DNA from 3 places in the Nonomuraea sp. NPDC005501 genome. Region 3 is predicted to be linked to each of the others. Evidence: riboswitches for the same ligand, from Rfam matches in the RefSeq annotation. Region 3 holds a riboswitch; each other region holds the start of a gene.
What was found. Region 3 has a riboswitch for cyclic di-AMP ahead of ABZS51_RS14710 (C40 family peptidase). Riboswitches for the same ligand answer to the same signal wherever they lie in the genome.

Region 1 (2,255 bases), on a different contig from region 3:
CGACGTCGTCATCACCGACGCGGGGCTGCCCGAGGACGCACGCACCGAGCTGGCCGAACGGGCCGGACAACTGATCATCGCTGAGGGGTAGCCGTGAAGCGCACCATCACCCATCTGGCCGACGGCCGGGAGCTGATCTACTTCGACCGGAGCGACGACGCCGACCGCGGCGCGATCGACCGCCGGCCGCTCGATCCGCGACCGGTGGCCTCCGAGCTGCGTTACGACCCGCTGACCGAGGAGTGGATCGCGGTCGCGGGGCACCGGCAGACGCGCACCTTCATGCCTCCGGCGGACGAGTGCCCGCTGTGCCCGTCGACGGACACGCGGGCCTCGGAGATCCCGGCGCGCGACTATGACGTGGTGGTCTTCGAGAACCGTTTCCCCTCCTTCTCCATGAATCTCGGGACTTATCAGGATGTGGGGGGTCTGAGTGAGGTTCGTCCGGGGGTGGGACGGTGCGAGGTGGTGTGCTTCACCTCGGAGCACTCCTCCTCGTTCTCCCGCCTGTCCGACGCGCAGGTCGAGCTGGTGATGGAGGCCTGGGCCGACCGTACGGCCGAGCTGTCCGCGATCGACGGCGTCGAGCAGGTCTTCTGCTTCGAGAACCGGGGCGAGGAGATCGGCATCACGCTGACCCACCCGCACGGGCAGATCTACGCCTACCCGTACGTCACGCCGCGCACGAAGCTCCAGCTCGGCGCGGCCGCGCGGCACGCGGCCCGGCAGGGGGGCAACCTGTTCGCGGACGTGCTGGCGGGCGAGCGCGCCGCCGGGACCCGGGTCGTGGCCGCCAACGAGCTGTGGACGGCCTTCGTCCCGGCCGCGGCCCGGTGGCCGTTCGAGGTGCACGTCTATCCGCACCGGCAGGTCCCCGACCTCGCCGCGCTGTCGGAGGAGGAGCGCGCCGCGTTCGCGCCGCTCTACACCTCGGTGCTGCGGGCCCTGGACGGGATGTTCGGCGTCGCCATGCCGTACGTCTCGGCCTGGCACCAGGCCCCGGTACGGCAGGACCGGGAGCTGGGGTACCTGCACCTGGAGCTGTTCAGCATCAGGCGGGCGCCCGGGAAGCTGAAGTATTTGGCGGGGTCGGAGTCGGCGATGGGCGCGTTCGTCAACGACGTGCTCCCCGAGGAGGCGGCCCGGCTGCTCCGATCACAGGTTGATCACTGATTGATCTCTGATTGGAGTCGCATGGCCTCCGCTTTACTACTAGTATCCCTTCGGTACCGGCCGTAACAGCTGGTACACGCCTAATCCCGGGCGCGTCGCTCGGGAGCCGGGGACCCACCGCATCTGGGGTGAATCCACTTCGGTGGTAGGGACCTCCCATCCCGAACCCGTCAGCTAACCCGGCCGGCAGAGGGAGAGGAATACTCCGTGGCGTCCGCGTCCCCCACGCGCCTTGCCATCAACTTCGTCATCGGCGTCGTGATCGCCACCGCCGGCTTCGGCGCGGCCACCGCGACCGCCGCCCCCAAACCCAGCGAATCCGAGCTGCGCGCCGAGCTGAAGAAACTGAACGGCAAGGTCGACAAGCTCATCGAGAGCTACAACCTCAAGCGGGTCGAGCTGGCCAAGGCCCAGCAGGCTGCCGGCACAGCCGGCAAGCGGCTCGCCGCCGCCGAGCAGGCGGTCGCCACGGCCGAGCGCCGGGTCACCGAGATCGCGCAGCTGCGCTACCAGAACGGCGACCCGGCCGTCCTCGGCTTCATGCTTCCCAACAGCGCCGCCGGCGCGGCCGTCCTGGAGCAGATGACCCGCGACCAGCAGACGGTCGTGGCGGGCGTCGCCAAGGCCCGCGACGAGAAGAAGCGGGCGGCCGACGAGGCCGCCGCCCTGGCCACCAGGATCAGCGCCGAGACGGCGGACGTCGCCAAGCGGCGCGACGAGGCCCAGGACGTCATCGACGACATCGAGAAGAAGCTCAAGGATCTCGTGCCGGTCAGCACCGGCCGCCGCTCCGACGGCACCTGGGCGCCCGAGCTGCCGTCGGGCACCGACAACATCACCCCGCGCACCCAGGCGATGCGCGCGCTGGTCCAGAAGAACTTCTCGCTGCCGTTCACGGTCGGCTGCTTCCGCTCGGGGTCGAGCGGCGAGCACCCGCTGGGCCGGGCGTGCGACTTCATGATGAGTTCGGGCGGCACCATGCCCAGCGCCGCCAACCAGGCCCTCGGCGACCGCCTCGCGGCCTGGGCGTTGGCGAACAAGGCGAAGCTGGGGGTGAAGTACGTGATCTGGCGGCAGCGCAT
Region 2 (2,255 bases), on a different contig from region 3:
TGCCGTACGAGGAGACGATCGGCGCGCTGCGCGACCTGCTCGACGCCGGCAAGATCCGGATGGCGGGCATCTCCAACGCGAACCCGCGCCAGATCAGGATCGCCTACGACATCCTCGGCGGCCGGCTGGCGAGTGTGCAGAACCAGTACTCGCCCGCGTTCCGCTCCAGCGAGCCCGAGGTGGACCTGTGCGAGGAGCTGGGCGTGGCGTTCCTGCCGTGGTCGCCGCTGGGCGGGATCAGCGCGGCGGGGCGGCTCGGCGGCGCGCACGAGGGGTTCGCCAGGGTGGCCGAGCAGCGCGGGGTGTCTCCGCAGCGGGTCTGCCTGGCCTGGGAGCTGGCGCGCAGCCCGGTCGTGGTCCCGATCCCGGGGGCGAGCCGGCCGGAGAGCATCCTCGACTCGGTGGCGGCGGCGGACCTGGTCCTGACCTCCGAGGAGCTCGCCGCTCTAGGCGGCTGAGGAGGCCCGCCGGTTTCGCGCGGCGGGTTCGGGCGTGCGAAGCTTTGAATGTCCCCAACACCAGGAGGTCCTCATGACGGAAACACCGGAGCCGGAAGCCAGCGAAGCAACTCCCGAGGACGAGTTGAAGCGCAAGTTCCGTGAGGCGCTGGAGCGCAAGCGTGCCCGGCAGGCCGACTCGGGCGCTGGTGGCAGGGGCGGCGACGCTTCCAAGATTCACGGCGCTCACGGACCGGCCGCCAGCAAGCGTTCCTTCCGGCGCAAGAGCGGAGGCTGAGGCGCCCGGAGCACGGGCTGAGACCTGGTTTCCTGGAGGGGTACGGCATGCCGTACCCCTCTTTTTCTTTGCCTGAAAGGTAGATCTTCGCCCGATTTATGGGCTTACCTTTGCTTTTGTCCGGTTCGCTGGCTAGAGTCAAACACATTCCGGTCAGTGACCTAGCCCTTCGTCAGGAAGCGGCGACTGGCCGGCGCCGAATCCCGCACAGCGCGGGAACCGGGGACCCACTTCTGGGGTGAATCCGGCCGCACCTGGCCGGTAGGGCATCTCCACGTCCGAACCCGTCAGCTAACCCGGTAGGCGAGATGGAGAGGACAAGACTTCATGCGCTACCGCGTACCCCCGGACGGGGCAGTGTCACCAGCCGCCTCCTGAGCGGCACCCGTTCCCCCTGACCTTCTCTCGCGCTCTCGCGTAGCGCCCGTTCGGCGTTCTGCCCGGCTACGCGTCCCCATCTCTTCGGAGCGCGCCCCTCTGTACCCCCACGTAAAGGACTTTTTCAACACATGTCCGAACGACTTGGCATGCGTTCCTTCAGCCTCTTCACGGCGGCCGTACTCGGCGCGCTCACCATCGGCGCCGGCACCACGGCCGCGCACGCCGACACCGACGAAGGCCGGCAGGTTCTCCTCAAGGGCTCGACCACCGCCTCCTACTTCTGGGACGACTCCTCCGGCCGCGCCGGTGACACCGGCCTGCCGGCCAGCGGCAAGCCCATGCAGAAGGGTCTGGCAGCCAGCCCCAGCTGGCCGCTCATGACCGAGGGCTACGTCATGTACAAGGGCAAGAAGGCCCCCTTCTTCGTCGGGGACCGCGGCCCGGGCGTGCCCTCCAGCAGCGGCGTCATGCTCGACCTCGACGCCAAGACCTTCGCCCAGCTCACCGGCGGCCGCTTCAACTCCAGCACGCTCGGTGTGGACGGTGTCGGCGGCCAGGGCCACATCAAGGTGAGCTACGTCATCACCAAGTGGGGCAACGGCGCGGGCAAGAAGAACTACCCGGTCGCCTTCTCCACCGGCGCCTGGCGTCGCGTCGACCACAACCCGGCCAAGCCGCCGGTGCTGGCCGAGGACAAGTCCACCACTCCGGAGGAGTCCGGCGCCGGATCCGCGGGCAAGGGCACCTCCGTCTCCTCCCGTGACAAGGACGACGCCGGCGTGGTGAACGCCTCCGAGCCCACCACCCGCACCGAGGCCCGCGACGCCGCCTCCGGCGACGAGGGTCTGAGCACCTCGGCCAGCCTCGCCCTGGTGGGCGTGGCCGCGGTCGGCGGCGGCCTGTACCTCGGCCGCGACCGCCTGCGCAAGCTCGTCCAGCGCTGACCGCCCGGCCCGCATGCCGCCCCCTCAGGCGGCACACGGGCCGGCACCCGACCATCGGCCGGGTCCGGACGCCACCCCGTCCGGTCCGGCCTCCCCCGGGGGCCTGCCTGCCTCTCCATCCAGGCCCCCACCTCGCCACCCCGTTCCGGAACCGCCGCCGCCCCGGCGGTTCCGGGGCGGGGTGCGCGCATTTCC
Region 3 (2,255 bases):
CTGTCCGGCGGCGGTCGTTTTTGTCTCACGATGCGAGATATTAGGACGTCCTAGGAGACAGCCGGGAGACCGGAAGGTACATTGCTAGCAATGCGCCAGGTTCTCGTACTCATTACCTGCCGCGGCGGGGCCTGTTAGGGCAGGCCGGCGACCCGCCGCGGTGTGGCGTCGCGTCGGCCGTCAGTCCCATCGCCTGGTCCGTGTTCCCGTGCCGCGAGCTCATGCTCGGCCGGGATTCGACTCCCGTCTGTACGACGCCCCGCGAAACGAGATGACCCACATGTATGAGATGTACTCCTGGAACGGCGCCGAGGAGCGCGACGACGAGGCGGCCGAGGCCGTGCAGACCGCGCTGGACCGCCGCGACAACGGCGGCGCCCCGCAGGCCGCCGACCAGCGCTGACCTTCCCCGGCTGCTCCTGACTCGGCCGGCTGTTTCCTGACTCGGCCGGCCGGTCCCTGACCCTGTCCTGATCCCCGTCATGCCGGTGGGCCGGGCGCGACCGCCGGTCGCGCCCGGCCTACCGGCAGTGGGTCACAGGACAGGTGTCACTGGATGGGCGTCACTTGACGGGTGTCACAGGATGGTGGCCGCGGGGATGTTGGTGGCCGGGGCCGGGGTCTTGCGCTCGGCCTTCATGGCGGCCCACGCCTTGACGCCCTTGGGGTCCGGGCGGACGGCGCCGACGAAGGAGGCGCGGCGCCAGGCCGACAGGCGCTCCACCTTGACCACGTCACCCGTCTGCGGGGAGTGCACCATGTACCCGGGCTTGGAGATCATCCCGACGTGCCCGAGGTTGTGGAAGAAGACGAGGTCCCCTGGCTTGAGGTTCTTCCAGGAGATCTTCCGGGAGAACGCCCGGTACTGCTCCGCCGCGGTCCGGGGGAGCCGGATGCCGGCGTGCTGGTAGGCCTTCAAGGTCAGGCCGGAGCAGTCGTAGCCCTTGCGGGTGGTGCCGCCCCACACGTACGGGGTGCCGCGTTTGTCGAGGGCGAACTTGAGTGCCCGTTTCCAGGCGGGGAGAGGGGTCTTCTTGTCGCGGGCGGCTTGGACGTCCGCCGCGGTCAACATGACGATCGGCGAGGTCAGGCGGGCCGTCGTGGTCTCCTCCTTGACGCTGCCCGGCAGCGAGGAGGACGCGTTCTGGAACGTTCCAGAAGAGGTGGGGGGAAGGGGGGTGCTTTGCCGCGACGGCTGGGAGGAGGCGAGGGAGGCGCTGGCCGGGGCGGCGAGCGCGACCCCTGCGGTCGCGACGGCGGCGAGCATGGCGATGCGAGACACGAAGGTCCTTCCATACGGCCTACCGGGTTAGCTGACGGGCTCGGGCCTGGAAGTGGCCCTACGGCGGTGACCTGCCGATTCGCCCCGAAAAGGGGAATGGGTCCCCGGCTCCACGCAACTGCTGCGCGGATTCGGCTCGACGGACTCTAACGAAACGGTCAAACGGCCGCAATACCTGGCAAAACGGATGTCCGGTACGTGAGATGGTGTGTTCGGCAGTCGAGACGAGCCGGTAGGGTACGGCCATGGATTCGCGCGACATTCGCCTGGCAGTGATCCCTGGGGACGGCATCGGCACCGAGGTCGTGACCGAAGGGCTCAAGGTGCTCGAAGCCGTCGGCACGAAGATCGAGGCCACCCACTACGATCTCGGCGCCGCCCGCTACCACCGCACCGGCGAGACCCTGCCCGACTCCGTCCTGGAGGAGCTGCGCGGCTACGACGCGATCCTGCTCGGCGCCGTCGGCGACCCCAGCGTGCCGCCGGGCATCCTGGAGCGCGACCTGCTGCTGCGCCTGCGCTTCGTCTTCGACCACTACGTCAACCTGCGCCCGGTCAAGCTCTACCCGGGAGTGGAGACGCCGCTGGCCCGCGCCGGCGCCGAGGACATCGACATGATCGTCATCCGCGAGGGCACCGAGGGCCTGTACGCGGGCACGGGCGGCGTGATGCGCGGCGGCACGCCGCACGAGATCGCCACCCAGGAGTCGCTCAACACCGCCCACGGCGTGGAGCGCGTGGTGCGCTACGCCTTCGCCAAGGCGCAGTCGAGGCCGCGCAAGAAGCTCACGCTCATCCACAAGACCAACGTGCTGACCTACGCCGGAGACCTCTGGCAGCGCACGGTCAACCGGGTGGCCGAGGAGTTCCCCGAGGTCACGACCGACTACAGTCACATCGACGCGGCCTCGATGTTCTTCGTCACGCAGCCCGAGCGGTTCGACGTGATCGTCACCGACAACCTCTTCGGTGA

Region 1: another riboswitch for cyclic di-AMP. It lies ahead of ABZS51_RS41130 (hypothetical protein); the one in region 3 lies ahead of ABZS51_RS14710 (C40 family peptidase).
Region 2: another riboswitch for cyclic di-AMP. It lies ahead of ABZS51_RS09970 (hypothetical protein); the one in region 3 lies ahead of ABZS51_RS14710 (C40 family peptidase).

The regions. Positions count from the first base shown of each region.
Region 1 is NZ_JBEXDT010000164.1:4,720-6,974, forward strand. Features, by position in the region: gene ABZS51_RS41120 (DeoR/GlpR family DNA-binding transcription regulator) at 1-91, shown strand, start outside; gene galT (galactose-1-phosphate uridylyltransferase) at 94-1,173, shown strand; cyclic di-AMP (ydaO/yuaA leader) riboswitch at 1,241-1,376, shown strand; gene ABZS51_RS41130 (hypothetical protein) at 1,381-2,255, shown strand, end outside.
Region 2 is NZ_JBEXDT010000013.1:30,933-33,187, reverse strand. Features, by position in the region: gene ABZS51_RS09980 (aldo/keto reductase) at 1-458, shown strand, start outside; gene ABZS51_RS09975 (DUF5302 domain-containing protein) at 532-735, shown strand; cyclic di-AMP (ydaO/yuaA leader) riboswitch at 920-1,056, shown strand; gene ABZS51_RS09970 (hypothetical protein) at 1,245-2,060, shown strand.
Region 3 is NZ_JBEXDT010000023.1:82,505-84,759, forward strand. Features, by position in the region: gene ABZS51_RS14705 (hypothetical protein) at 281-403, shown strand; gene ABZS51_RS14710 (C40 family peptidase) at 578-1,282, opposite strand; cyclic di-AMP (ydaO/yuaA leader) riboswitch at 1,284-1,429, opposite strand; gene ABZS51_RS14715 (3-isopropylmalate dehydrogenase) at 1,528-2,255, shown strand, end outside.